2 regions of the Salinivibrio sp. AR640 genome follow, and region 1 is predicted to be linked to the other one. Evidence: riboswitches for the same ligand, from Rfam matches in the RefSeq annotation. Region 1 holds a riboswitch; the other holds the start of a gene.
The links. Region 1 has a riboswitch for thiamine pyrophosphate ahead of thiD (bifunctional hydroxymethylpyrimidine kinase/phosphomethylpyrimidine kinase). Riboswitches for the same ligand answer to the same signal wherever they lie in the genome.

Region 1 (15,165 bases):
TTCTCACCGCCCTGGCTCCGGTGCCCCTCATCGACGATGACGATGATGTTTTCGGAGGGGTTGTAGCACTCCGGCTGTTTAGCGGCTGAGGCGAACTTGTTGATGATGGTGAAGATGATCCGGTCGTTGCCCTGGCCGATGCGCTTGGCCAGATCTTTACCGGAGCGGGTCTTGGCGAGTGAATCGCCACTCTTCTTGCCGGCGATATCGCCACCAAAGGCCCCGCCGGTCAGAAAAGTCTTGGACAGCTGTTTCTCCAGATCCACTCGGTCGGTGACCACGACGATCCGGCAGTTCTTCAATGCGTCGCTGAGCAGCAAGGCGCGGCATAGATAGACCATGGTGAAGGACTTGCCGGAACCAGTGGTGTGCCAAAGCACACCGCCTTTACGCTCACCCGAGGGCTTAAAGTCAGAGATACGTTCCAGCAGGGCCTTGATACCAAAAGCCTGTGGGTACCGGGCCGCGATTTTGCCAATCTTCTGGTCGAACAGGATGAACAGCCGCAGAAACTCCAGAAAGCGGTACCGGTCAAGCAGGCCCACTAACAGCCGATCCTGCTCGGTGGGCATCATCGGCTTCGACCAGAGGGCTTCAAAGTAATCGCGGATCTTACCGGGTTTGTCCTGAAACAGGGCGTCCTTGTCCGACGCAGACAGCGGCTGATTCGTGATGCTCTGAACGTACCGGTCGTCGAACTCCTCATCCTGCCACTTCGACCAGAACTTCATCGGCGTATGCGTGGTGCCATACCGGCCATCGTTGCGACTAATCGCAAACAACAGCTGAGCGAAGGCGTACAGGTAGGGGATCTCATCGTTTTTCTGGTTACGGATGTTCTGGCTGATCCCTTCTTCCACCATGTCCTTATTAGGGTTGCCGGAGGCCGCCTTCTTGGCCTCGATCACCGCCAGAGGAATGCCGTTAACAAACGTCACCACATCCGGCCGGCGGGTGTGGGTGCCCTGGGCGGACAACACTTCCATCTCCTCGGTGACATGGAACTGGTTGTTGTCTAGGTTCTCCCAATCGATGAGATGGATCGTGGGCGTGGCCTTCTTGCCGTCGACAAACTCGGTCACGGTAATGCCGAGCGTTAGCATGTCGTAAACGGACTGGTTGGCCGCCATCAGACCCTGCGCCATGGACGGCGTGGTGATCTCACGCATCACCTGATCCACGGCCTGTTCAGATAACGGGTACGATTCACCTTTGAACTCGAATCGACGCTGGCGCAACACCTGCTCCAATACTGGCTTCAACACCACATCCCGCTGGCTGCCCCGTAGGGCCTGACACTTGGTGGCCGGCAAAAACGTCCAGCCAAGGTTAATCAATGTAGCCAAGGCCGGGATGTGGCTGGAATACTGCTCATTCCCTTGAGGGGTGGTGTTCATGCGGCCTCCGTTTCCACGTTCACCCGACGTTTGCCGGTGAGGAGTTGTTGCATCAGGGCTTTTTTTTCGTTTTGTAGCAGTTCAAGCTTGGTTTTGATCGCATCAATGTCACGAGATGCTAGATCTAGCACCTCGGCAATAGCTCTTTGTTCATCAAAAGATGGAGTGGGTAGCTTTACTTTTAAAAAAGCTTTTGGGTTGAGACGCTTTGAGCCAGTTCCTGTCATCTTTTTTTCGAGATCAGTGTAAAACCACTCTTGTGAGCAGAAATATAGGAACCAGTGACTATCAACTCCTTCGTTGAAATCAAAAGCCGGTAGATCTTGAGATGTCTCGAACTTATCAAACTTCTCTGGAATAAGACCGAACGCAGCTTTATGAATGTTTTGCTTCCCATAGATGAATTGGCCTGCAAATCGAACATAATGAGCTGTTGAACCCTTGGCTTCGGTTCCTCGGACTTCTCGTTGTTCAATGCCTTTCAAATTGAGCCGTACCGTCAGTCGTTTGCTTGGGTCATTAGAGTCTGACTGGATACGGCTCTCTATCAAGAATTTTCCAATCTCCTGGTAGCTCCACTCCCCTTCAAACCCCGGCAACCGCTTCTTCCCAGTCAGCAACTGCTGCATCAAGCCTTTTTTCCGCTGTTGGCTGTTCTCAAGCAGGCGCTCGGTGGCGGTGATGGCCTGATCCCAGGTGGAGAGGATCTGGGCGATCTTTTTTTGTTCGGGGAGAGGAGGGAGATTAATTGGATATGCTTTAACCAAGCTAGTATCGAGTCTTCCTGTTCCGTGCCCGGCTGTGCTGACAAGCTGCCGAATTTGATGTTTTTGTGCAACTAGCAGAAATGAAAGGAATAGGCCGTCAACATGGTCTTTGGGTACTAGGGCCTTAATATCTTGATTGAATGCCAGCTCTCTACTGGCGTAGCCGACTGGAAAATCCTTTAACAGGGTCATCCCTCGGACGAGAATCAGCGATGACCCCTGAGGAGCTTTTTTTGCAACGGCAAAGCCTTCGGTGGTGAGCGTATCGATGCTCTTTCGAAGGTAATGTGATTTAAGGTCTTTACCCGAAATCCATGGCTCAGAGCCGCCCCAGTAACCCATAGTTTGTTTGCTGGGTGTGCCCCCAGAAGAAAATGTTGCAACATCGCCAATTTGTCTGGCTTTCCACCCATCAGGCACCATAACCCAACTCCTTCAGATAGCCGTCCATCTGCTCGTTCAACTTCGCAATCTCAGCTTCAATCTCCTTCCGCTCCGCTTGCACGGCCATCAGGTCGATCTCTTCCTCTTCCTCGAAGGTGTCCACGTAGCGGGGGATGTTAAGGTTGAAGTCGTTCTCCTGGATTTCTTCCAGACTGGCCACGTAGGAATACTTGTCTCGGGTGTCGCGCTGTTTATAGGTGTCGACCACCTTGGCGATGTTCTCATCGGACAACTGATTCTGGTTCTTGCCGGCCTGGAACTCGCGACTGGCGTCGATGAACAGCACCTTGTTGTCGGTTTTGTCCCTACGGAACACCAGTACGGCCGCCGGGATGCCGGTGCCGTAGAACAGTTTCTCGGGCAGGCCGATCACGGCATCCAGAAGGTTCTCCTCGATCAGCTTCTTCCGGATCTTTCCTTCCGCTGAGCCTCGGAACAGGACGCCGTGAGGCACAACAACTGCCATGCGGCCGGTCTTTGGTTTCAGCGTCTCGATCATGTGCAGGATGAACGCATAGTCGCCCTTGGACTTAGGCGGCACACCGCGACGGAAGCGGGCATACGGGTCGCCGTCAGCGCCTTCATAGCCCCACTTCTCCAGTGAGAACGGGGGGTTGGCCACCACCACTTCAAAATGCTTTAGACCGCCGTTCTCGTCCAGTAGGAGCGGGTTACGAATGGTGTCGCCCCATTCGAGCTTATGGTTGTCGATACCGTGTAGAAACATATTCATTTTGGCCAGGGCCCAGGTGCTGCCAATGGCCTCCTGACCAAACAGGGCAAACTTCTTGGAGCCGTCTTCCTTGCGAATCTGGTTGGCGCACTTGAGCAACAGGGAGGCTGAGCCGCACGCCGGATCGCAGATCTCGTCGCCGGCCTGGGGATCAACGATCTCGGCCATCAGCTCGGACACTTCCGGCGGGGTATAGAACTCGCCGGCTTTCTTGCCGGAGGTGGCTGCGAAATTCTTGATCAGGTATTCGTAGGCGTTACCAATCACATCTAGCTTCCCGATCCGACTCGGACGCAGGTTCAGTTCCGGCCGAAGGAAGTCTTCGAGGATGTAGCGCAGGAGCTCGTTCTTTTGCTTTTCGTCGCCCAGCTTCGTCGAGTTGAAAGAGATGTCCTGGAACACATCTGCCAGCTTGACGATGTTGGCTTCTTCAATGGCGTGCAACGCCTTGTCGATCCGCTCACCGTTGCCCGGCTCATGGCGCTTGTCGTGGAGGTCGTAGAAGCTCGACCCCCGGGGCAGAACGAAGCGCTCGTTCTTCATCAGCTCTTCGATCAGCTCCGGCGTATCGCCGTATTCAGCCACATAGTTGTCGTAGTGATCCTGCCAAACGTCCGATAGATACTTCACGAACAACATGGTTAGCACGTAGTCCTTGTAAATGCTGGGGTCTACCGTGCCCCGGAAGGTGTCACAGGCGTTCCAGACCGCTTTGTTGATCTGTTCCTGCTTTACTGCGTCGTTGCTCATATCAATTTCCTGTGGAGTGATCCGGATGAAGAATATGGTGTCCGACAGCATCAAGCATGCGCCGTCGGTTTTCCATTAACTGACTCAAAAGTTTTTGCTCACTGGTGGCAGCATCGGATAGCTTGACCATCAGCTTCTGTTGTTCAATGGATGGTATGACGATGGGTAAGTCACCCAGTTGTGATTTGGTAATGCTGGGTGCCGCCGAGCCTTGGGAGCAAGAGGCAAAGTACCGCTGGGCATCTACATGGTTGAGCTGCCAGGCCAGAAACTCGGGCAAGAGCCGCGCCACCTCCGGTTTTAGGCGTATGTGATAAAAGTTTGGCGTGCACACTGTATTGCTAGGAACGTCGGCTATCACTGCCGCATGGTTACGAGTGCCTTTAGCCATGAATATCAGGTCGCTGGGGCAAAGATAATTGGGGGGCTTTCGGCCCGGCAGCTTGACCCGGTCGAGGGCTTTTCCGTCTTTGTCACTCAAGCGCTCGCCGAGAACAATGTGCCGGAACTGCACCACGTAAGCGTCCCCGTTGCTATCGATGGGGAGCTTTCCCCGGAACGGGTAGCCAGGCTGGATAGTCGCCAAGCTGCGCAGAGGGCGTTTTTGTTTGGGCTGCTCGCTCATGCAGTATGCTCAATGATGCAATAATATTGGAGTATCGTAATTCAACATGCATCATTAGGCAAGATGTATGGTTTTTTAAAACGGCTCACGCTTCGCTTTTTCGCTTTTTCAACTAATCACACTCCCCTGTTCACCCCTGCAGACAACTACCCTGCTCACCAGCCATCTGAGTTGAACCAGCTCTTAGAGCACGCGGCAGAAGCGTGGGAACGAGTGGTGAATTGGCTACAGTATGCATTCCCACGCCGGAGCGTGGGAACGAGTGGTGCATTAGCTACGGTATGCATTCCCTCGCAGGAGCGTGGGAACGAGTGGTGAATTGGCTACAGTATGCATTCCCACGCCGGAGCGTGGGAACGAGTGGTGCATTAGCTACGGTATGCATTCCCTCGCAGGAGCGTGGGAACGAGTGGTACACCGGCTACAGTATGCATTCCCACGCCGGCGCGTGGGAACGCGTTAAAGCCTTAACCCCTCAACTGCGAAAACTTGATGATCTCGTGGGACTGTTCAAGGGTTTGCGCGAGGTGTTGGATATGGGCGGGGGTGATTTCACAGCAGCCGCCGACCACCAGGGCGCCGTCGGCAATCCATTGTTGTACACGTTCGGTGTGGACTAAGGGTGAAAGATCTTCACGCGCTTCTAGGGCATCGGCTTTGCTGCCTTTGGCCATGTCTTCTACCGATTTAAAGGCGTTGGCATAGCCACCGACAATGTTAGCTTGGGTCGCCATTTGCGGCATGGCGGTGGTCAGCACGGCAGGATCGCAACAGTTTAGCATCACCGCGGTTGGGGCATACTCGGCCACGGCGTGCATCGCTTGTTCAAGTGACTCGCCCGAGCGCAAGGTGCCTGCTGCCTCTAACCGAAACGCGACGCCATAGGGTTTGCCTTGCTCTTGGGCCGCAGCACAGGCCGCGCGCGCTTCGAGGGTGTTGGTCATGGTTTCGATTAAAAACACATCTACATGAGGCTGCAAGCGGGCAATATGCAAAAACTCGGCTTTCATGTCATTAAAGCTGCGTTGCGGCTGGCCGAGGTAGCTGCCCACCAGCGGTGGCAAACAACCGGCAATATCGACATCGGCGCCTGTCTCATCCACGGCTTGCTGTAGCGCTTCGAAGGCTTTTTGATAAATGGTGTTGATTTTATCGCTCAACCCCGCTTTGGCCAGACGTGTGGGTGTCGCAGGATAGGTATTTAGGGTATGTGTTTTCGCGCCGGCACGGATAAAATCTTTGTGCACGTCTTTGACAATATTGGCATGTTTTAACATCACCGCGACCGACCAAAGCTTAGAGCTCACATCGGGGCCACGTTGATAAATTTCTTGCCCTAGGCCACCATCGAGTAGTGCAATCGACGTCATGGTTACTTCAGCCTCCTTCGGCCATCTTTCCTTGGTTTGACTTGAGATTACCATGAGCTCGTCGATTTAACACCCCGTTGTTACGCCACCTCTTCACTCCCTTCTATTGCGAGATGTTCAAGCTTATCGATCACCGTCATGCTGGCGTTTTCCATCTCTTTTAATGCGGTGACCATTTGATCCGGTTGTTGAGCATGAAACGCCGCCACCGCAGCCTTGGCATGGGTGTGCACTTGCTCGTGAGGCGCGGAAATGGCTTTAAACGTTTGCAACTGCCCAAAATATTGCTGCCCTTCACCATGGTTATACCACTGGCCGAGTCGGCATTGGGTGTGATCGGTGACATCGTCCGCCATCATGCTGTCTTCGCCCAATACCACGCGGTATATCGCAAATTTAAAGCTGATATGGTCAAGTTTTGCCAGTTCACAAAAGGCGCGCAGTGCAGAGGCTTTAATGGTGGTGCGGCTGTGCTGTGCTTGCTCACTTTGGGTGGCCATGGCATCGGCAACCTGTTGGCCTTGTTCGCTGTATTGAATGGCTTCAGTGGCAAGGGTATCGGTGAGCGTGCACGCATGGCTGCTGCCCGCACGAATTTTTTCCACCAGCTGGGTAATATCTTGGGTGGCAGTGGACGTGCGCTCGGCAAGGTTGCGTACTTCATCGGCAACCACCGCAAACCCTCGGCCCTGCTCACCGGCGCGTGCCGCTTCAATGGCTGCGTTTAACGCCAGCAGGTTGGTTTGATCGGCGACATCACGAATCAAATTGACAATGCCACTCACCTCTTGGGCGTGTTGATCGAGCGAGCGAATCGCTTCCGACGATTGCTGACATTGCGAAGATAACGACTGTACATGACGCGCAAGGTCATTGACTTGCTCGGCGCATGATGCCGCTTGATGGCTCACTTCGGTCACACGCTCTTTTTCACCGTTAATGGTGTCCGCCAAGGTGGCCAGAGAGGATTGGGTGGCGTTGATCGAATCACCAAAGTGGCATAAGTTGGCGTCGATCGCTTTGCCGGTTTGGCGTTTTTTCGCGACGGTATCCAGCTCTGCCTGCAATGCGCCTTTCTCTGCATTCAGCGCGTCGATGGTATGATTAATTTGCTCAATTTTTTGCTGCAGAGCAACCTGCATTTGCTGCTCTTGTTCAAGTTGACGCCGAGATATAAACACGCTGACTCCTAATGATGTAATTAAGCTTTTTATAATATTTTAACGCTTTAAATTGGCTTTGTAGGATTATCCAAGCAAAGTGTGATCGCATTGACGCCAAGCGCCTGATTTACACTGTAAACCTGACGCAAATCACTTCATACTGCGATCACTGAAGTGAATGAGCGAAAATTTATGACCTTTTGGTTGCTTTTTAAACGTTGGATTATCAGTCGCTTCGCCCATTTGAACGGGCGTATGCTCGGCTTGGTGGTACTCGCCTATGGCGTGATTGGCTGGCTACTTTTATATGGGGCGGGCGAGACCGCGATGACCCAGTCGCTGAGCCGCTATGTGTATTACTTGATTGTGACGGCCTCGACCGTTGGCTACGGCGATTATTCCCCCGTTACTGAGTGGGGGCAATGGATCACGTCTTTTTGGATTATTCCCGGCGGCTTAGGGTTGTTTGCGGTGGTGATTGGGCATGTCACCGGATCACTGGTGGATTATTGGCGACGCGGGTTACAAGGAAAACGGAGTATTAGTGTGAAAAATCATCTTCTTATCTTAGGCTGGAACGGACAACGTACGATACAGCTAATTCGTTTATTGCAAAGCGGAGTACACGGTGAGCGCCCGATTGTGCTTTGTGCACGCGCAGAAATCGAAAACCCACTGCCTGGTGAGGTGGAATTTGTGCGCGTGGCAAGTTTTACCGATGCTGAAGGCATTGCCCGCGCCAAGGTCGAGCATGCCTCGAGTATTATTATTGATAACCCAGAAGATGATATTACTTTGTCAGCGGCTCTGTTCTGCGCACATAAAAATCCGTCAGCGCATTTATTGGCTTATTTTCAAGATGATGCGATAAGCCAAATCCTCAAACAGCACTACCCGCATGCGGAATGTGTGCCGTCGGTGTCGGTCGAAATGCTAGCAAAAGCGGCGGTGGATCCCGGTTCAAGTCAGTTGCATCATGAGCTTTTGAGCACGTCACAAGGGATGACGCAATACTGTGCTCGTTATCCGAGTAACGCAACAGAAATCGATACCGGCGATCTCTTTGGTCAGCTCAAGCAAGAATATGACGCCACCTTAATTGGGATCGACCAAGGCCAAGGTATTATCTTAAACCCGCCAATGGGGACAAAAGTATTGCCGGGCGACCGTCTTTTTTATATCGCCGCCCAGCGCTTGCCGCATTGGTCCGCCGCGTAAGCACGCTATTTAATCAAAGTGCATTATTCAACGAGAGCATGCGATTCAACCAACGCATGCTTGGATAAATAAACACTCTCATCAGCGGGGTAGGCGAAAAAATGATGTACCGGCCCTGCCCCTCTTCCAACGGTTAACTGTTGGCTATGCGCTAAGGCGTCAGTGAGATAACGCTTAGCCGCTCGCCCGGCGTCAATGGGTGTCAGTCCCTGCGCATAAAACGAGGCAATCGCCGCGGACAGTGAACAGCCTGTGCCATGGGTGTTAGGCGTTTCAATGCGGCGTGCACTCAGGGTTTGACACGTATCTCGGCTAATCCACACATCCAGACTCTCTGGCGCATGATGCAAATGCCCACCTTTTAGCATCACATACGGACATCCGAGCTTGCGCAGTGCCGGCACTAAGGCGTACATCTCCTCGGTGGTTGTCGGAACAGGACGCCCGGTTAAACGCGCGGCTTCTGGCAAGTTGGGGGTTAAAATGGTCGCGCGCGGGATCAACGTATTGATCAGTGCATCCATGGCGTCATCATCTAATAACGGATCGCCGCTGGTGGCGATCATGACCGGATCGAGCACGACCGGTAAGTGCGGGGAGCGCGCGAGCACAGCGGCTACTTCGCGAATAATCGCTTGGTTGGCGAGCATGCCGATTTTCACGGCACGTACCGGCATGTCGTATAACACAGCGTTCAGTTGCGCGCGAACAAACGCTGGGTCGACCGGCGAGACGGCCTCAACGCCACAGGTATTTTGTGCAGTTAAGGCGGTGATCGCCGAGCAGGCATAGCCGCCCGTGGCTGAAATCGCTTTAATATCGGCTTGAATACCAGCCCCCCCACCGCTGTCTGAGCCGGCGATGGTGAGAATAACAGGTGGTGATTGGTTCATATTGGCCCCTTAATCATGAGGGGCGGAAGGAGACAAAACCACGCACGATGGCGCGACCTTGTGTGCTGAGCACGTCAGTTCCCTCCGCCAGTGCTAACTGGATCAGGTTCTACGGGTCCTGCTTTCGCAGTCTCAGCAATTGCTTGCTCCCCGACTAACACGGTCAGAATATAAACCTTAGTGATAAAGCGCAAGTATGAGGGTGCTAATTGCGCGTTTAGGCTATCTCATTATTATTGCTGGTTGCATTGCTATTAATGGTTGCATTGCTATTGATCGTCGCATTGCTATTGATCGTCGCGTTGTTATTAATGGTCGCGTTGCCTTGGTTGGCGGTTTTAAGCAGTTGTTCAAATCCCTCTTGGATTAGGGGCCGTGCGTATAAAAAGCCCTGCACTTGGTCGCAGCCAATGGTTTGTAGCACATACTGCTGGTCCTCTTTTTCGACGCCCTCGGCGACCACACCATGACCAAAGCCATGGGCCAAATCAATCACGCTACCCACCAAATGCTTATCACTGGCGTTGGTAGCCAAGTCTTGGATAAAGCTGCGATCAAGTTTGACCCAATCGACCGGTAACTGTTTAAGGTAACTGAGCGAGCTGTAGCCGGTGCCAAAGTCATCGAGGGCAATATGCATGCCTGCATCTCGCAATTGTTGTAGCTCTTTCAGTGCCACCGACATGTGCTGGATCAGTGCTGATTCTGTCACCTCTAATTGAATCAGATGCAAAGGGACATCAACTGCCTGGCACCGAGCTAAGACGCTGTCAGCAAAGCCGGGGCGAAACTGCTGGGCAGAAACATTGACTGACAGGTGAAAGCTATCGTTGATCAGTTTATTTTTTCGCCAACATTCAACCGCGGCTAAGGCCATCACCAGTACGTGGTCGCCCAGTTGGATCATGTCTGCGCTGCGTTCGGCGATGGGGATAAATTCCGCCGGACTGATGGCCCCAAGGGTCGGATGCTGCCAACGCAACAGCGCTTCCGCGCCTATCATCAAACCGCCGTCTAATCGCCATTTGGGTTGATACACCAGTGATAATTGTCCGCTTTGCAGTGCTGGCCCTAATTCGGTGCGAATCAAATGCGCGCGCTGAGCTTGGCTGTCAAGCTCAGGCTGATATTCGCCGATAAGTTGGTCATCCGTCGGAATCGCTAAAATGGCTTGACGAAACAGTTGCGCCACATCTTGTGTCTCAAGCTCCGTGCGGCTGATACCAATGTGGCAACGTAAAAACATTAAACGCCCATCGAGCGTGTGATGTCCGCTGATCAACCGATTGATGCGCGCGGCTTTTTCTACGGCATGGTTATCGTGTTCTTCAATCAGCATCACCAGTCGTGTGCTATCCCAAACGCCAATGCGATGTGGGCGCGCCACTGTACTATTGGCTAGCAGATTGGCCACTTGTTTGTATAGTGCCTCTGTCATTAAATGACCTTGGTGTTTGGTCACCGCTTCCATGCCATCTAAGGCAATCATCATCACAGTCACCGGCCCTTTGCTCAGCTGGCGCTCAGCGGCATCTAATAATGCGCGACGATTTGGTAGCCCGGTTAACGGATGGGTCAAAGAAAGCGCGCGTAAAGCCGCCGTTTGTTTGTTAACCAGCATTTGCAGCCGTGCCGCTTGATCGCGCTCTTTACGGGTTTTCAATTGCAGATACAAAAGGTTTTGAATCCGTTGCAACACCTCATCGTGATCAAAGGGTTTGCTGATGTAATCAATCGCGCCACGGCATAACGCTTGGTTACGCAAATTCAGGTCATTATCTGCGGTGAGTACCATCACGGGCGGGCAATGCTCATCTAAAGCGTCATTAAGATCATCCAGCACCAGTAAGCCAGAGCGCTGCGGCATCCGCATATCGAGTAAAATCAGGTCGGGAACGGGGGAGAGAGCATCGGTAACAAGGCGAGGATCGGTGAGCCCATTCAGCTGTTGATAACCGGCTTGCTTGAGCATGGTAGACAGTAAGTGAATGTTTTCCGGTCGATCATCAATGATCAGTATATGTGCTTGTGACGGATCCTTTGTCATAGCCTCTCCTCTAATAATAATTGTATGGCCTCAGCCAAGTCCGCTGACGAGAGCGGCAGCGATAAACGTCGTAATGTCGGTTTGTTATGTGGTTCGTCGCATGGGTTGTCAGTCAGAACAATGAGTGGGTTGTCGCCAAATTGTGCTTGTATTTGTTCGGGCGTTGCCGCAACGCTATCAGCCGCCATAATGACTAACGATGGCGGAGACGCGAGCGCAACAGCCTCAGCCAGTGACAACCCATGCGCATGATAGAGTGTCAACATTGGCCAATCTTCAAAGCAATCGGTCATCAGGCGCTGGCGGGCACTGTTATTATCAATATAGAGCACGCGATGCGGCTGGCTCACGCGGAGACACGTACAACCTTGATCGTCAGGTCGCGTCGACGCTCGGTAAGGGAACGTTACTGCAAAACAACTGCCCTTGCCTGGCTGGCTTTTTACTGACATCTCGCCTTGCATTTGCACAACCAATTGATGGCTCACCGCTAACCCCACACCTGCCCCTTCAATCTGTGATTGTTCGGCGGCCAAGCGGTTAAAAGGCTCAAAAAGATGGTTTAACCGATTTTCAGCAATACCGATCCCGGTATCTGATACAGAGATCGTCAAGGTTGACGATGGATGACTGGCTTCAACCCATACTCGCCCCTGAGGATGGTTATATTTAATCGCGTTGCTGAGTAAATTGATCAACACTTGTTTGAAACGGGTTGGATCCACATACAGATCGCCACTCAGATCCGCCGGTAGGCACTCATCTAACTCAACGTGCTGTTGCTGTGCGAGCGGGAGTAGTGTTCGAACGGCATCACTGACAAGGGCGCGAACCGGATACCAGGTGACATTGACCACCGTTTTTCCTGCCTCAAGTTTGGCAAGATCCAGCACATCATTAATTAAGGTGAGTAAGTGGCGACCACTTTGGTGAATTTGATCGACATATTGCCGTTGCGTCTCCGTCAAGCGAGGAGAAGAGGATCGTTGTAGTAGTTGCGCATAACCGAGCACACTGTTTAAAGGCGTGCGCAGCTCATGACTCATGGCAGAGAGAAAATCACTTTTGGCTTGATTGGCGCGTTCTGCCTCGTGCTTCGCTTGCAGCAATGGTGTGGCATCATAGCCAACAGTCACGATGGCGTAAGGCTCTCCCTCTACGTGGCGAATAAGCGTTTTAGCGAGCTTAAAAGTCCGACCATCTCTTAATGTCACATCGACATGAACGGGTTCACCATCGAGCGTCAGTTGGTGATCAAGCGCATTGAGGGTTTCGTGCATTCCCTCAGGCAAGGCACCATGAATTGCTTCAGCAAGCTGTTCAACATGCTCGACATTTAATGCTTGTAGGCAGGCGTAATTTGCAAGCGAATATCGTCCGCCCAGCTCTCGGACAAAAACAGGATTGGCGATCGCATTAATAATGGTTTTGAGTTGATTGCGTTCGTGTTTAATACGCGTCTGAGCCTGAGTCAGCGCGCGCATATCAGACATAATGCCAATAAACTCTCGCCGGTCTTCAACCCACACTTCACTGACCGCAAGATGAATGGGGACCACATGCCCCGCTTGATGCCGTGCCTCAACCCGCCGGCCGGTACCGATAATGGCTGCCTGGCCTGTTGTTATATATTGCCGTAAATAATGGTCATGCTTCCCTTGGTGCTCCGACGGCATTAAACAATCAACATTCTTTCCGATTAGCTGTTGCGGGTGATAACCCAATAATCGGTGGGTGAACGGGTTCGCATCTAAAATAATGCCGCGTTCATCAATCACCAAGATCGCGGCTGCCGCGCTGTTGACTAACGCTTGATAATGGGCTTGAGTCCCGCGTGTTCGGTTTGTGGTGATTGGTTCGCTGTCCATGCTCCCTGCCTTTGACCTATAAAAAACGCCCCATTGTGGGGCGTGTGACGGTCCGGCATGCATTGCCTATCCGTCGCTATCTTTTATAGTTTTTGACTAGCGCATCGACCTTTTTCAGGAACTGCTCTTTAAGGTTCTCATGCTCGTAGTCGAGATGATACGTATTGTGAAACCCCACACGTAACTGTACCCCATTTCCTGCTAAATAAATGGTATAGCCGTCATAATCTGAGAAAGCGTCAATGCCATCTAAGCGGTGTCCATCTTCTATTTTCTCACCAAACTCCGTGACTATCTCAAACGCGCGAAGCAGATGGGTCGGATCGAGTTCGTTTTTCACGCTTCCCTCCTGGCTATATTATCGAAATTGTGCGCCCCCTTTAGGTCGCATTGCACGACCACGCAGTGAGCCTGCTAATACCGGTGGGGCGGTGACACCCTGTCCCGGTACACCCAAACGATTGGGCCTTGCAATGATATTGGGCAAACTGGCCAATGTATCAAGGGTAGTGTCCGGACAGGCCTTTTGGATCCCTGTACCGTAATTATAGCCATAGTTAACACAAATCACTGGCGAGCCAGCGGCGCGAGCCGCATGCACATCGCTGACCGAATCCCCCACCACCAGCAGTTCCAAGGGTGAAACGCCAAGTATGGCGGCCGCTTCGTAAATACCGTCCGGATCCGGCTTGCCAACAGACATTGCATCGGCACCCAATATCCGGGTGAAAAAATGCCCAACGCCAAGTGCTCGCAGTAAGCTGTTAGCATGCGCCGTTTGCATATCTGTGGTGCACACCATCGGGATGTGGCGCTGCGATAAGGTTTCAAGGCACGCAAGCACGCCCGGGTACAGTCGAGTTTTTGGCGGTTTACTGCCTAGGTATGAGGACAAAAAGAGCGCGCGCGCTTGGTTTAGCACGCGGGTCGATACGCGCCCGTCGATGTGTCGAGTTAACACGCGGTGGATCAATAAATCCGCCCCATCACCAATCCAATCTTTTATTGCATGAGGATCTTCATCAGGCAAGCTTAAGCCACGTAACATACCGCTAACCGCCTCATACAGATCGTCAAAAGGGTCTGCGAGTGTGCCGTCTAAGTCAAAGCATACCGCAGAGACGCTCTCTAACTTAACCATAAAAACCCCTTTTTATTCATAATTTTAATAAAATTAAAAAAGATAGAACTGGTTCATAAATCGAATCCAATGACGTTTCAACGTTAGCAGAGAAGCTAGCGTCGACCTATCAAAATACGACGGATAATATTTGGGATCATGGAAAAGAAAATGGATAAATGACCGGTAAAGTACAAACTTCAGTGTTGAATCAAGCCACTAACATCGTGGTGATCAAAGTCACACTTTTAGATCTTGATTGGCGATGATACCGACGTTAAACCTGTATAAAAAACCGTCATATTTTTGACTTTTTATTTAAGGGTGTGGTGTATTATTACCTGATGGCTTTCACAAAAGTGACATACGTTTGCGTCGTGATTGTCATAATCGCGCCGTATCGTGTGGCACTCAGTAGTGACAGTCGATGTATTTTTATGCGATATCTGCCTAAGCAGCCTTTGTGGCGCTATCTCCTTGTGTTAGCCGTGGCAAGCGTCGCTAGCTGGTCAGTTTACACACTAGAAAATCAACGCCAGCAGAGTCGTTTCTCAGCCGAGGTTGAAAAATACCGTTATTCATTAGGTCAATCTTTTTCACAGCTCTATGAACTTCAGTTGTCAGCACAATTGTATTTGCAGCAAGAAAATGGGCCAACACGCGAAAAATTCCACGCTTTCATCGATAATCACACCCAAAAGCAATCTGGACTCAACAGCGTCATGTGGCTCCCTCGAGTTAATCGCGCTGAGTTAGCACAATTTGCGGCC
Region 2 (15,165 bases), on a different contig from region 1:
AGACACGGTGGCCGTGGTTTCGGTCATGCCATAACCGAGCTTCACGTTAATACCGATTGCATGGAAAAACGCGCCAATGTCAGGGTCAAGACGCGCCCCACCGCATGGCATCAAGCGCATCTTGCCACCCAGCAGCGCACGCAACTTACTGAGTACCAGCTTGTCGGCCAACGCCAATTGCCATTGCTGGCGCCGCGACAGTGAATGGCCAGCACGTAACTGAGCAGCATGACGCTCGCCTTGGCGCAGGGCCCAACGGAATAAATGCGGTTTAACGCCGGTGGCTCGACTGAGTTTGTCGTGAATAGCTCCATGGATTTTTTCGTAAAAACGCGGTACGGCCGACATCACTGTTGGCTGAACCGACGCCAATGCCGATCGCACCTTTTGCGGGTCTGAGAGATAGGCATTGACCGCCCCACGATGTAAGACGTAATAGCTCCAGGCACGCTCAAAGACATGTGATAAGGGCAGAAACGCCAAAGAGACGTCATGCGGTTCAATGGCGAGCACCTGATCATGTACATCAAGCTGCGCCGCGACGTTGGCATAATCGAGCATGACCCCTTTGGGCTCCCCAGTAGTGCCTGAGGTATAAATCAAGGTGATCAGATCGTCCATGCAGCGTGCGTCAATGCGCGTCTCTAATTCGGCTTGATGACCACGATCGTCTTGCAATAACCAACTCGCCCAATCCCACACTTTAGGATGTGCTGGCACCGGCGTCTCTTGGCTTAACGCCACCACACCTTTGATGTTTGGGCATTGCTCCAACGCCGCTACCGCCATTTCCAATTGATCGTCACCCGCGAAAATCCATTGCACATCGGCATCGTTAATAATGTATGCCGCTTGCTGGGCCGTGCTGGTCGCGTAAATCGGCACCGGCACAGCGCGAATTTGCAGTGCGGCATAATCTAACATTGCCCACTTTTCACTGTTTGGCGCGAAGATAGCGACGGTTTGCTGAACCTGACAGCCGGCTTTGAGTAAACAGCGAGACAGTTGATCAACACGCTCGCCGAGTTGACGCCAGCTAATACTTGTCCACTGGTTGTGTTGCTGGAAGCGAATCGCTTCTCGCTGATGCTGAGTGCGAATTTGCTCACGAAGGCGGGTAACAATATGGTATTGGGTGTTCACTATGCTTCTCTTGGGCTCACCTTTAGGCGAACACTTGTACGCTCAAATAATAAAGCGAGTCTACTGACCGCTCGGGTAAAAACAAGCAAAATCGAGCGAATACTCTAGTGAAAATGTAAAAACGTGATTCAGCGGCGTTGAGGCGTTAATCAGTCACCTTGTGCATAACGGATCCTATTAACGGTTCAGCCGCTGTAACCTCAATCGGTTCGGCTCAACGCGTGTTGATAAGCGGTTGAAGTCTAAGATCGACTCTTCGACTGTTTCCGGATAATCAACCTGAGCCCACAAATGGTGAAATAGGCTGCGCGTCTGGCCCAACTCACCTTTGACTAGCCATTCCGCCAGAGCTTTAGCAACATCTGGGTATGCAATCGCGTCCACTGCAGGTGTCTGTAGCCATTCTCGGACAGCACGCGCATCCAAGCTATTCATAGTGTGCGCCAAGCCAAGCTGGGCGAGTGTCGCGACATTACTTAACTGCTCAAACTGACCAGACAGTGGTTTTAATAACAGTTTTTTACCCAACGTCAGCGCTTCAGACGGAAGTTCAAAGCCCCCATTCGCTATTACCCCCTGGCACTGATGTAGCGCCGAGTGAAAGCTTTCTTTGCCCAGCGGCATAAGCGTAAGGTTTTCTCGCTGCTCGGGCGCGCTTACCTCGGGGTGAAAGCAGACAAAAGGCTGGCTAAAGCGCAACAACAACTCACTGACCGCAGATAAAGATTCAAAGGGTAAATAGACCAGTACCGCCTTTTCCGCAACGGGCGACACCGTTGTTGCATTCGGCAGGCTGGTATCAATAATCGGGGGTAAAATCGCTTGGTTAAAGTGATACCAATGCAGGCCAATGGCATAGTCTGTTGGCGCAAAGTGGCGCATAATCAGACGATTAATCCAAGTTTCTCCGTGTTTGGGCACCGCGTGAGAAAACGCGGCTTGATGACTGATGGCTACCGAGGGTATTCCTTGTTGGCGCGCCGCCCACGCACTGATGGGTTCAAAATCAGAGATGACCTTATCATAGTCTGATACATCAAGCTGGCGTATATCGCGTCGCAGCTGTGCCAAGTGATTGTGTCTCGCCGTGGCCAACATATCAATTTTGCCATCGCGGCTCACAAAGCTCATCCCGGTAAAGGTCCGATAGTCACCGAATGGCGTCATATCAAAATAGTGCTCTGCCGGCCGACCAGAAAAAATAAAATCAACCTCGACATCGTACTCTGCCAAAGCACGCGCCATCGCTCGGGCTCGCGATATATGGCCGTTACCGGTTCCTTGAACACCGTATAAAAGCTTCATGAAAGACCTGCCATTCCGTAAAGATCCGCGGTGATGCTGTGCGCCAAGTTGGCACACATTATCCCTAACCCTGCGCCCACAATAATGTCGGTCACAAAATGCACACCCAGTAACACCCGAGAAATGCCAATCAAGCTCGCCCAAATAAATACAAACAGCGTGAGCGATGGGAAAAAGATGCTCAGCAAAGAGGCCATTAAAAAGGCACCTGCGGTGTGGCCTGATGGCATACTGTATAGGTCAGACGGCGTGATAAAGGCGGGTAGCTGCGAAGGACGTGTGCGCCGGAAACTGCGTTTTAATACCCAGTAAATTGGCAGCTCAATGGCAAATGCAGTGAGCCCCGTGAGTAAAAACCAGAGCCCCACGGCTTCTTGCAGCCACCAAGCAGCTAACCCCACCACGATATAAAGAGGCCCATCGCCCGAGTGGGAAACGGCACGGGCCACTTTGGCGGTGTCAGCGCTAAAGCGATGCGATAGGCAAAGTGTCGATACCGAGTGGTCAAAGCGTTGAATCGCAGCAAAGCGTCTCATGGTATCTCCCAATACAGCGAGCTGATGATTAAACATTAGCCAGCCGGTGTGACAGGTCGGTGACGTTATTGGGACATCTCAATGAATTTACTCTGCCCCGTCGCCGCTTAAGATCAGCTGTGTTGGCGTAAGTAAAATAATGCAGGGTGGACAAAGCCGCCCCAGACCACAGCACAAAAGTCTAACTTTTAGTGTAAAAAGCAGTTTAATTAACCGGTTTCTCGCCTTTGTATTGCGCAGAAAACGGGTTTTGTTTTTTTCAGATTGACGCTTTCCCCATCGCTCTGTTATTTCTGGTAACAGAATATTTACTGACGGACATCAGCATGACACTGTTTCACCTACGCCTCATTCTCCTCCTTATCGTGACCCAGTCGCGCGGGTAGGTTTTGGGCAGAAAACAGTGAATGCCAAATCTCAAAAACCCGCGCCAGACGCGGGTTTTTTTGTATCTAATGTCGCCAAAATAAAACATATCGCCAATTAAAGAGCCATGACGGCGGCCAGCAAACACAACAGGGAGTTACTCATGAGCGAGAACAGCCAAGTCATTCTGTTTGACACCACATTACGTGACGGCGAGCAGGCGTTGTCGGCAAGCTTAACGGTCAAAGAGAAACTGCAAATCGCGCAAGCTTTGGATCGTTTGAAAATAGACATCATTGAAGCTGGCTTTCCTGTGTCCTCTCCGGGCGACTTTGAGTCCGTACGTACCATTGCTCAGCATATGCAGCATGCCCGTGTCTGTGCTTTGTCTCGCGCTGTTCCTAAAGACATTGATGTGGCAGCGGAATCGCTCAAAGCCGCCGATGCTTTTCGTATCCACACCTTTTTGTCCACCTCTACCATTCATGTCAAAGACAAGCTTCGCCGCAGCTACGATGACGTAGTAGAAATGGGCGTGCGTGCGGTCAAACATGCGCGCCAGTATACGGATGATGTGGAGTTTTCCTGCGAAGATGCCGGACGCACCCCGATTGATAATTTATGCCGCATGGTCGAAGCAGCAATTGATGCTGGCGCCACCACGGTCAATATCCCAGATACAGTCGGCTATACGGTCCCCAGTGAGTTTGGCGATATCATTGCCAACCTGTTCAACCGCGTACCCAATATCGACAAAGCGGTGATTTCTGTTCATTGCCATGATGACTTGGGGATGTCGGTCGCCAACTCTATTGCCGCTGTACAGGCCGGCGCCCGCCAAGTCGAAGGCACGATTAATGGCATCGGCGAGCGCGCCGGTAACTGTGCGCTAGAAGAAATTGCAATGATCTTAAAAACCCGCGCTGACTTGTTAGGCGTGGAGACAGGCTTAAATCATACTGAAATCGCCCGCACCAGTAAGCTGGTTAGCCAACTTTGCAACATGCCAATCCAGCCCAACAAAGCCGTGGTCGGTACCAATGCCTTTAGCCACTCTTCTGGCATTCACCAAGATGGCATGCTGAAAAACAAAAATACCTACGAAATCATGACGCCAGAGTCGATTGGATTGGGTAAAAAATCATTGAATCTCACCAGTCGCTCCGGCCGCGCGGCGGTGAAAAGCCATATGGATAACCTTGGCTACAACGAGCAAGACTATGATTTGGAGACCTTGTATCAATCATTCTTGCAGTTAGCAGATCGTAAAGGTCAGGTGTTCGATTACGACTTAGAAGCTTTAATGTTCTTCAACAACCTCAAAGAAGAGGACGATTTTTATAAGCTCAACTATCTAGGCGTGCAATCGGGCAGCCTAATGGCGACCACCAGCATCAAGTTGCAATGTGGCGATGAAGAAAAACGCGAAGCGGCGATTGGAAACGGTCCCGTCGACGCCTTGTACCAGTGCATATATCGGATCACCGGCTATGACATTGAGCTGGATAAATTCGATCTGACCGCCAAAGGAGAAGGGGAAGATGGCCTCGGCCAAGCCGATATCATTGCCAACTACAAAGGCCGTAAATATCACGGCACCGGGGTATCAACCGATATTATCGAGGCCTCCGGCGAAGCTTTATTAAACGTGATCAATGCTATTTATCGCGCCAACAAAATTGCGCAGATTAAGGAACAATCCCATTTAAAACAGGAGACAGTATAAACATGGCTAGCGCACACCAAATTGCAATTTTACCCGGCGACGGTATCGGCCCCGAAGTGATGGCGCAAGCCGAAAAAGTGCTTGATGCGGTTAGCGAGCGATTCGCTGTCACCTTTGAGCGTCAGCATTATCCGGTTGGCGGTGCTGCAATCGACGCCCATGGTTCGCCGCTGCCCGCACACACCTTGGCTGGCTGTGAAAAAGCCGATGCGATTTTATTTGGCTCAGTCGGCGGCCCCAAGTGGGAGCATTTACCGCCAACCGAACAACCGGAGCGCGGTGCCTTACTGCCGCTACGCAAGCACTTTGGTCTGTTTTGTAATTTGCGTCCGGCACAAATCCATACCGGTCTCGAAAGCTTTTGTCCGCTGCGCGCCGATATTGCCGACCAAGGTTTTAATATCGTGGTGGTACGAGAGCTGACCGGCGGGATTTATTTTGGTGAGCCCAAAGGGCGCGAAGGCGAAGGCCGCGAGGAAAAGGCGTTTGATACGGAAGTCTATCATCGCTATGAAATTGAGCGCATCGCACACATCGCCTTTCAATCCGCCCAGCTTCGCAACAAACAAGTGTGCTCAATCGACAAAGCCAATGTACTGCAAAGCTCAATGCTGTGGCGCGAGGTGGTAGAAGCGGTGGCAAAAGATTATCCGGATGTCAGCTTAAGCCATATGTATATCGACAACGCGACCATGCAGCTGATTAAAGACCCGTCGCAATTTGATGTGATGCTGTGTTCAAATATTTTCGGCGACATCATCTCTGATGAGTGCGCGATGATCACAGGCTCCATGGGCATGCTGCCCTCAGCCAGTTTGAACGCGAGTAAATTTGGCTTGTATGAGCCCGCCGGTGGCTCCGCGCCCGATATCGCCGGGCAAAACATTGCTAATCCAGTGGCGCAAATTTTATCGGCGGCACTTATGCTGCGTTACTCGTTGGGCGAAGAAAACGCGGCCTGTGCAATTGAACACGCAGTGAGCCAAGCGCTGGCAGCCGGTGAACTGACGGCCGATCTGGCCGGTAATCATCCAGCACTGAGCACCGAGCAGATGGGCGATCGTATCGCCGCCTATATCCGCCAAGGCGCATAATCATTACCCGTAAGGATACGAGCTATGTCGAATGCAAACACCCAGCAAGGCGCCAAGACCTTGTACGAAAAAATTCACCAGTCTCACGTGGTCACTGAGCAACCAGGCGAAGCGCCGCTGCTGTATATCGACCGTCACTTGGTGCATGAGGTGACCTCGCCACAAGCGTTTGACGGCCTGAGAGAGAAAGGCCGTCCGGTGCGCCAAGTGAGCAAAACCTTCGCCACCATGGATCACAATGTCTCCACCGAAACCAAAGACATTAACGCGTCAGGGGAAATGGCGCGCATCCAAATGGAAACCTTGGCTAAAAACTGCGAAGAATTTGGCGTCACCCTGTACGACTTGAATCACCCCTACCAAGGCATTGTCCATGTGATGGGGCCCGAGTTAGGGATTACTTTGCCTGGCAATACCATCGTCTGTGGTGATTCTCATACGGCAACTCACGGTGCTTTTGGTGCACTGGCCTTTGGTATTGGTACCTCCGAAGTCGAACACGTACTGGCCACCCAAACACTCAAGCAATCCCGCGCCCGCACGATGAAAATTGAAGTCACGGGCAAAACCGCCCCCGGGATCACCGCCAAAGACATTGTCCTAGCGATTATCGGCCAAGTCGGTCATGCCGGCGGCACCGGACACGTGGTGGAATTTTGCGGTGACGCCATTACCGACTTGTCCATGGAAGGGCGAATGACGGTCTGCAACATGGCGATCGAATTGGGTGCAAAAGCTGGCCTGATCGCCCCCGATGAGACCACATTTGCCTATTTAAAAGACAAGAAATTTGCTCCTAAAAGTGAACAATGGCAGCAAGCGGTCGATTTTTGGCAAACCTTGCACTCGGATGCCGATGCGCAATTTGATCGTGTCGTGACACTCGATGGCAGTCAAATTCATCATCAGGTCACCTGGGGGACCAACCCCGGCCAAGTGGTTAGTGTGCACGATAGCGTGCCGGCCCCTGAGCACATGGCAGATCCGATCGCGCGCCACTCGGCGGAGCGCGCGCTGAAATATATGGGGCTAACCGCAGGCCAAGCCATAACAGATATCCAAATTGATAAAGTCTTTATTGGCTCATGCACCAACTCTCGAATTGAGGACATGCGCGCAGCCGCGGCGGTCGCCAAAGGTCGGCACGTCGCAGATAGCGTCCATGCCATGGTGGTGCCAGGCTCCGAGCAAGTGCGTGCCCAAGCAGAGCAAGAAGGGCTGGATGTGATTTTCCGCGAAGCGGGCTTTGAGTGGCGCTTGCCTGGCTGCTCGATGTGTCTGGCGATGAATAACGATCGCTTGGGCCCTAAAGAGCGCTGCGCGTCCACCAGCAACCGTAACTTTGAAGGCCGCCAGGGCCGTGAAGGACGTACCCACTTGGTCAGCCCGGCGATGGCCGCGGCGGCGGCGATTGCCGGTCATTTTGTCGACGTTAACCAATTATAAGGAGGCCTTATGTCAGGCATACACACTCACACCGGCATTGTTGCTCCATTGGATGCGGCGAACGTCGACACCGATGCGATCATTCCCAAACAGTTTTTGCAAAAAGTCACCCGTACTGGCTTTGGTCAGCACCTGTTTCACGATTGGCGCTTTTTAGATGATGCGGGCAAGCAACCGAACCCTGACTTTGTGCTCAATCAAGCTCGCTACCAAGGGGCGAGCGTGTTACTCACCCGCGAAAACTTTGGCTGTGGCTCGTCACGCGAACATGCTCCTTGGGCGCTGGATGATTACGGTTTTAAAGTGATTATCGCCCCCAGTTTTGCCGATATTTTCTATGGCAACTGCATTAATAACCAAATGGTGCCGGTGACCCTTGAAGAAGGCCAAATCGATGCTTTATTTACGTATGTGGCCGAAAATGAAGGTGCGACGGTAACGCTAGATTTGCCCGCCCAAACCATCCGTGCCGGTGAACACTGCTTTAGCTTCCAGATGGATGATTTTCGCCATCATTGCTTACTCGAAGGTTTGGATAGTATCGGGCTGACGTTACAGCACGAAGCGGAAATTTCGCGCTTTGAGCAGCAAATACCTGATTTTTTGGTGTAATACCATCCACTCATCTCTCGCCAATAAGTGCTGATTATTCCGCATTTATTGGCGTTCCTTCCCATTTTTCTATCCTCAATGAAACCAACCGCTGACTCGCTTGGTCTAGTCTCAAAGAAGGTTTGATCGCATTAAGGACTGACAATGCAAAAACATTTGATACTTCTGTTCGGGCTAGTGTTTCCGCTCATCAGCCAAGCCGCGCCCAAAGCGGACTACTGGGCAATGTGGGATGCACATAATCCTGACAGCCAAGCCACCTTCACGCATCACAGTTGGCAAGTATTACTCGATAAGTATTTACAGCCTCAGGGGCAGCACACCTTATTTAACTACGCAGCCGTCACCGAGGCCGAAAAAGCGACCCTCGATCATTACATTCGCATGCTTACCAAGCGCGATCCGCGTACCCTGAGCAAAGACGAACAATACGCGTATTGGGTTAATCTCTACAACTCAGTCACCGTAAAGCTAATTTTGGACGCCTATCCAATCGGTTCGATCACCAAGCTAGGCGGACTCTTTAGCTTTGGTCCGTGGGATGATGACGTAGTGACGGTGGCGGGCGAAGCCCTCACGCTCAATGAAATCGAACACCGTATTTTGCGTCCGCTATGGCAAGATCCGCGTACCCACTATGCGGTCAATTGTGCCAGCCTTGGCTGCCCTAACCTGCAACCGCAAGCCTTTCAAGCCGACACCTTGGATGCGCAATTAGAACAAGCCGCCTACACCTTTATTAATAGTGATAAAGGCGTGAGTCAGCAGGGTAATCAGTGGCAGCTTTCTTCTATCTATGAGTGGTTTGAGACTGACTTTGGCGGCAGTGAACAAGGGGTGATCACCCATATCAATCAATATAGAGACATCAAGCTTCCCAAGGATGCACGCTTGGATTATGACTACGACTGGACGCTTAACCAACTCGCGGACTAAAAGGCTTGGTGAACACTAAGCCAATCAGTACAATAGCACCGTACTCATTGGGGAGCCTCATGGCTGAGATTGCGCGCGGCGCTAAACCCATCGAACCTGATCCAGCTAACACTGGCGTAGGGATTGAGACTTGATGTTGCCATCAACTTGCCTCAACACCCACGCCCAACTTAGGAGCGTGCTGTGAAAGTTATTACCTCTGTTCTCACTCTGGTTTCTTTATCGCTGTTATCACTCAGCGCCCGTGCCGCCGACCCTCTGACGGTCTATACCTATGATTCTTTTATCGCCGATTGGGGCGCAGGGCCAAAAATCAAAGCCGAATTTGAAAAACGCTGTGACTGCCAATTAGAGTTTGTGTCTCTTAGTGACGGTGCTGCTCTGCTTAATCGCTTACGTATCGAAGGCAATACTACCAAGGCTGATATTGTACTCGGTATGGATACTAACTTGATGAAAGAAGCTGAGCGTAGCGGCATTGTCGCCGAGCACGCGGTGAATACGGAGCGCCTGCAGGTACCCGGCGGTTGGGATAATCCCTACTTTATCCCCTACGATTACGGCTACTTTGCCTTTGTGTATGACACCACGCGTTTGCTCGACCCACCCAAAAGCTTGAAAGCTTTGATTGAGGAGCGTGATGACATCAGTGTGATTTACCAAGATCCACGCGTGTCAACAGTTGGCCAAGGCTTGATGCTGTGGATCCAAAAAGTATACGGCGATCAAAGCCAGCAGGCATGGCGCGATCTTGCCGACAACACTATTACCGTGACCAAAGGCTGGACCGAAGCGTACAACATGTTCCTCAACAAAGAGGCAGATATGGTGCTTTCATACACCTCTTCGCCCGCCTATCACCTGGTCGCTGACGATGATGACCGCTTTGCCGCCGCCATGTTTGAAGAAGGCCACTATATGCAAATTGAAGTGGCGGCGAAGTCTGCTTATACCGACCAACCAGAACGCGCCGATGCGTTTCTACAATTTATGCTCAGTGACGCAGCACAGTCTGTGATCCCAACCACGCAGTGGATGTACCCGGTCACTGATGTTAGCTTGCCTGACGCCTTCTATACGCTGAACAAACCAGAAGAGAGCCTGTTGTACCAGCCCGATGAAGTGATGGGTAACCGTCAGCAATGGGTGCGCGATTGGCAAACCGCTTTGGTTGAATAACGTCGATGCTTAACCCTTCTCGAACCTGGCCGGGCAGTCTCGCGGCCAGCTTGGTCGTGTTATTAATTGGCAGCGCACTCTGGGCGCTGTTCTTACACAGTCAAGACTTGAAGCTGTCCGCCCTGTGGCAAGATGCCTATCTGCGCCATGTCACGCTGTTTAGCTTTAAGCAGGCTACCTTATCTGTGGTGCTCAGCGTTGGGCTCGCCATTCCTGTGGCCCATGCGCTGGCTCGGCGACAATTTCCAGGGAAAGCTTGGCTACTCAAACTGTTTGCCATGACCCTGGTGCTGCCGGTATTGGTGGGCGTGTTTGGATTGGTTGCCATCTACGGCCGTAGCGGTTGGATTGCACAAGCCTTCGCGTACTTTGATGCGGCGATGCCATTTTCTCTCTATGGCTTAAGCGGCATTTTGCTTGCGCATGTTTTCTTTAACCTGCCTTTTTCGGCCCAATTGATGGTGCAGGCCTTGGAAGGGATCCCGGCGGATCAAAGGCGCCTGGCAACCCAGCTTGGTCTAAGAGGCTGGCAACGTTTTCGCCACCTTGAATGGCCTTATCTGCGGCAAAGTCTACCCCATGTCGTCGGACTGGTATTCATGCTGTGTTTCACCAGCTTCGCCACCGTGATGGCATTAGGCGGTGGCCCCAAAGCGACCACCATTGAATTGGCTATCTATCAAGCCATTCATTTTGATTTTGACTTACAAACCGGTGCCGCTCTGGCGCTGTGGCAAATGCTCTTGTGCGGCACCTTTGCTTTTATTGTGCAAACACTGACTCGGCCGATTGCCAACACCCCCAGCGAAGTGCAACCGCTTCCATCGGCACTCGATAGTCGCACGGCGAAGTGTTGGGACAGTCTCTGGATTGCGCTGACTTTATTGTTGGTTCTACCACCTCTCGGGGTTGTGATCGCGCGTGGCCTTAACCCTAGCGCGTTAATTGTGCTGAGCGACACGGCATTATGGCAAGCCACCATGCATTCACTGCTTATCGCTACCGGAGCAACCGTCTTGGCCTTCGTGTTGGCCACCTCTGTCATCTTAGCTAGTCGTCATTGGCGCTTGAACGGGCGTAAGAAACAAGCGAATGGCATTGAAACGTTAGGGGCGATGATTTTGGTGGTACCCAGTATTGTCCTCAGTACCGGGCTTTTTTTACTGTTTCGCCAGTTTAGCGATGTATTCAGCTTGGCGCTGTGGTTGGTGATGGCCGTGAACGCCCTGATGGCGTTGCCCTATTTAATAAAAGTACTGAGCGCGCCCGCCTATCAACTTGCCCAGTCCTATCACAATCTTTGCGCTACCTTGGGGCTAAAAGGTGTCAACCGTCTACGTCTTATCGAATGGCAGTGTTTACGCGCCCCGATCGCGCGCGGCGCGGCGGTGAGTTTTGTGTTATCGATGGGCGATCTTAGTGCGATCGCACTTTTTGGTAGCCAAAATTTTCAAACCCTGCCGCTCTATTTGTTTCGCTTGATGGGGAGCTACCAAATGGACGCAGGCGCTGCCGCTGCCATGCTATTACTGCTTACCAGTTTGGGTTGCTATGCCCTAATCACTCGTCTGATCCAATGGAGACACGCATGCTGACGCTTTCCAATGTCCACTATCGTTACCAGCAAGATTGGATGATCTTTGATGCCCAAATAGCCCCTGGAGAGATTGTGGCTGTGCTCGGGCCCAGCGGTGCAGGCAAAAGCACCTTATTATCACTGATTGCTGGGCTGATCGCGCCAGATAGTGGCGAGATCACTATTGATGGCAAGCCTGTCACCACGACGCCCGCCCACCAGCGGCCACTGTCTATCTTGTTTCAAGAGCACAACGTATTTACCCATTTGTCAGTATTCGACAACATGGCAATTGGCTTGTCTCCCTCGCTTAAACTCACGGCCACACAGCAAGAGGCCGTGCGCCATGCTGCACACGCAGTAGGGTTGACCGATTATTTATCTCGTCTACCCAGCCAACTATCGGGCGGCCAACGCCAACGCATCGCCTTGGGGAGAAGCATCGCACGCAACCAGCCTTTATTACTGCTCGATGAACCCTTTTCGGCACTTGATCCGGCGCTAAAACAAGACATGTTAGCCTTGGTCAAACGTACCGCTCAAGAACAAGGCACGACGGTGGTAATGGTCACTCACCATCCAGACGATGCACAAGCGATCGCCAATCAATTTATCTATCTCGATAATGGCCGAATCCAGCTTCACGATCCGGTTGATACGCTCAAGACACCGCCAGCCATCATGCGTGATTATATCGGTGTCACGGCGTAACCCTATCAGTGGCGGCATAGAGGCCGCCACCTTGATGGTTAAAGGTTCTCTTCGGCAAACTCAGCCAGCCGGCTTCGCACCACACCATTGAGGTACACGCACGCACTGCCTTCAAAGTTTTTAAACCGCTCAACAATGTAAGTCAGTCCGGATGTTACAGGTGTCAAATAGGAAGAGTCGATTTGCGCTAAGTTCCCCGAGCACACTAACTTAGTCCCCTCCCCACAACGGGTGATAATGGTTTTAAGCTGAGAGGCGGTCAGGTTTTGGCACTCATCCAAAATCACAAACGCGTTTTGAATCGAGCGCCCGCGCATAAAGTTAATCGATTTAAACTGCAGATTCGCTTTTTCCATAATGTAGCGCATCGAACCGTCGGTGCATTCATCATTCATGTGTAAGGCTTCGAGGGTATCGGTCACTGCGCCGAGCCATGGCAGCATTTTCTCTTCTTCTGTCCCGGGGAGAAAACCAATCGACTCGCCAATATCTGGCGTATTACGAGTAACGATAATCTTATCGTACATGCCCTTTTCTACCACTAACTCTAATGCCGCAGCCATGGCTAAAATCGTTTTCCCACAGCCTGCAGGCCCTGTCAGAATGGTTAAATCAATCGTGGGATCAAGCAACGCATCCATTGCCATGCCTTGATAGATATTTTTCGGTTTAACATCCCAAGCAGCACGGTTCATTAATCGCTCTCGACTGAGATCTTTGATGATCGCTTTATCACCATCAATGGCTTGCACTCGTGCGGCGAAGTCGTCACTTTCATCCAATAAGTACTGGTTCACAAAAGGCGTTTCTAATAGCTCAGCCGGTAATGTGTGGCGTGTTTCGGAGCCATAGGCCTGGCTGTCGCATTGCCCCACTTTATCCCAAAAACTGCCCGCACATTGATGGAAGCCTTTGGTGAGCAACCGAACATCATCAATCAGTTGGTCGGTACGGTAATCCTCGACATACATCACCCCCGCCCCTTTGGCACGCAGGCGCATATTGATATCTTTGGTCACCAGCACGACTTTGCGCGGTGAGCGTTTGGTTTGAAGGTATAACACCGCATTTAAAATGCGATTATCGCCCGCTTTATCGGCAAAGGCATGGACCGTTTCTTTAATCTCAAAATCAGCCAGAATGGAGACGGTACCCGTCGCATCGCCTTTACCAACCACAATACCCTCGCCAATTTCATCGGGTGTGGCTTCTTTAAAGATATCTTCCAAGGCACGAATCGCCACACGGGCATCCCGAGAGACATCACGCTTGCTATCTTTAATACGGTCAAGCTCTTCGAGGACGGTCATAGGAATCACGACATCGTGTTCTTGGAAGGAATAGATGGCGAAAGGTTCGTGGAGGAGAATGTTAGTGTCTAATACAAACAGCTTCCGGTCGGCGTCGCCCATAGGCACCTCCTGTGTCGGCAATTCACTGTCGATGACAGCGCTTAAAGTAAGCATAGACCTGGCCGTTGCGCATCGCCCAACTTGTTTGATTGTGCCAGTTCACGTTTTCATCTTTGCCGCGCGTTGATGACGTTTGTATGTCAAGACGATCTTTGCCGCGATTGATGGAGTTTCATCGTGACCCTCCTCACAAGTTCGAGTACTATTGGCGACCAATTTTTTCAGTGCCACACTGAATAACACACTATTTAATCGGGTTGCGTTTGCGCGGCACCGAGTCTTTCGACAATCGAGTTAATTCAGAGGTTTTCCCTTATGTCATTTGCGCTTGGACAACGTTGGATCAGTGATACGGAGCATGATCTTGGACTGGGCACTGTGGTGTCCGTTGATGGCCGTACCGTGACCCTAATGTTTCCTGCTAGTGATGAAACACGGCTGTACGCCAGCCATGACGCGCCCGTGACTCGGGTGATGTTCAACCCCGGCGATGAGGTAGAAAGTCACGAGGGCTGGACCATGACCGTCTCGCGCGTTGAAGAAAACGACGAGGTGTTGACCTATTACGGCTATCGCGAAGACACCGAGGAAGACGAAGTCCCGCTGCGCGAAATCTTACTCAGCCATCAGATCCGCTTTAACAAGCCGCAAGACAAACTCTTTGCCGGTCAACTTGACCGCATGGATCGTTTTGCGTTGCGTTATCGGGCGTTAACCAATCAGCATCAGCAGTTGCGTAGCCCTCTACGGGGGTTGACGGGGATGCGTGCTGGATTAATTCCTCATCAACTTTACATTGCCCATGAGGTGGGTCGTCGTCACGCACCGCGGGTTTTGCTCGCGGATGAAGTCGGCTTAGGGAAAACCATTGAAGCGGGCATGATCATTCACCAGCAAGTGCTTGCAGGCCAAGCCGAGCGGGTACTGATCGTGGTTCCAGAAACCTTGCAGCATCAGTGGTTGGTCGAGATGATGCGCCGCTTTAATCTGCACTTCTCTATTTTTGACGAAGAGCGCTGTGTCGAGGCCTTTGCTGACTCACCCAACCCATTTGATACCCAGCAACTGGTGTTATGTTCACTGGAGTTTTTACGCAAAAACCGGCGTCGCGTCGAGCAAGTCT

Region 2: it holds a riboswitch for thiamine pyrophosphate, as region 1 does, so the genes downstream of both, thiB (thiamine ABC transporter substrate binding subunit) here and thiD (bifunctional hydroxymethylpyrimidine kinase/phosphomethylpyrimidine kinase) in region 1, are expected to answer to the same signal.

The regions. Positions count from the first base shown of each region.
Region 1 is NZ_MUFD01000003.1:134,943-150,107, forward strand. Features, by position in the region: gene BZG75_RS03200 (type I restriction endonuclease subunit R) at 1-1,397, opposite strand, end outside; gene BZG75_RS03205 (restriction endonuclease subunit S) at 1,394-2,587, opposite strand; gene BZG75_RS03210 (type I restriction-modification system subunit M) at 2,577-4,091, opposite strand; gene BZG75_RS03215 (restriction endonuclease subunit S) at 4,093-4,716, opposite strand; gene BZG75_RS03220 (homocysteine S-methyltransferase family protein) at 5,184-6,086, opposite strand; gene BZG75_RS15610 (methyl-accepting chemotaxis protein) at 6,167-7,267, opposite strand; gene BZG75_RS03230 (ion channel) at 7,442-8,467, shown strand; gene thiD (bifunctional hydroxymethylpyrimidine kinase/phosphomethylpyrimidine kinase) at 8,491-9,360, opposite strand; TPP riboswitch at 9,423-9,523, opposite strand; gene BZG75_RS03240 (putative bifunctional diguanylate cyclase/phosphodiesterase) at 9,578-11,407, opposite strand; gene BZG75_RS03245 (sensor histidine kinase) at 11,404-13,275, opposite strand; gene BZG75_RS03250 (DUF3081 domain-containing protein) at 13,352-13,615, opposite strand; gene BZG75_RS03255 (HAD-IA family hydrolase) at 13,634-14,416, opposite strand; gene BZG75_RS03260 (bifunctional diguanylate cyclase/phosphodiesterase) at 14,833-15,165, shown strand, end outside.
Region 2 is NZ_MUFD01000008.1:45,026-60,190, forward strand. Features, by position in the region: gene BZG75_RS06200 (AMP-dependent synthetase/ligase) at 1-1,146, opposite strand, end outside; gene BZG75_RS06205 (MJ1255/VC2487 family glycosyltransferase) at 1,321-2,448, opposite strand; gene BZG75_RS06210 (phosphatase PAP2 family protein) at 2,445-2,984, opposite strand; gene leuA (2-isopropylmalate synthase) at 3,514-5,076, shown strand; gene leuB (3-isopropylmalate dehydrogenase) at 5,079-6,170, shown strand; gene leuC (3-isopropylmalate dehydratase large subunit) at 6,195-7,616, shown strand; gene leuD (3-isopropylmalate dehydratase small subunit) at 7,626-8,228, shown strand; gene BZG75_RS06235 (DUF547 domain-containing protein) at 8,373-9,164, shown strand; TPP riboswitch at 9,203-9,304, shown strand; gene thiB (thiamine ABC transporter substrate binding subunit) at 9,357-10,343, shown strand; gene thiP (thiamine/thiamine pyrophosphate ABC transporter permease) at 10,349-11,938, shown strand; gene thiQ (thiamine ABC transporter ATP-binding protein) at 11,932-12,630, shown strand; gene BZG75_RS06255 (PhoH family protein) at 12,669-14,042, opposite strand; gene rapA (RNA polymerase-associated protein RapA) at 14,358-15,165, shown strand, end outside.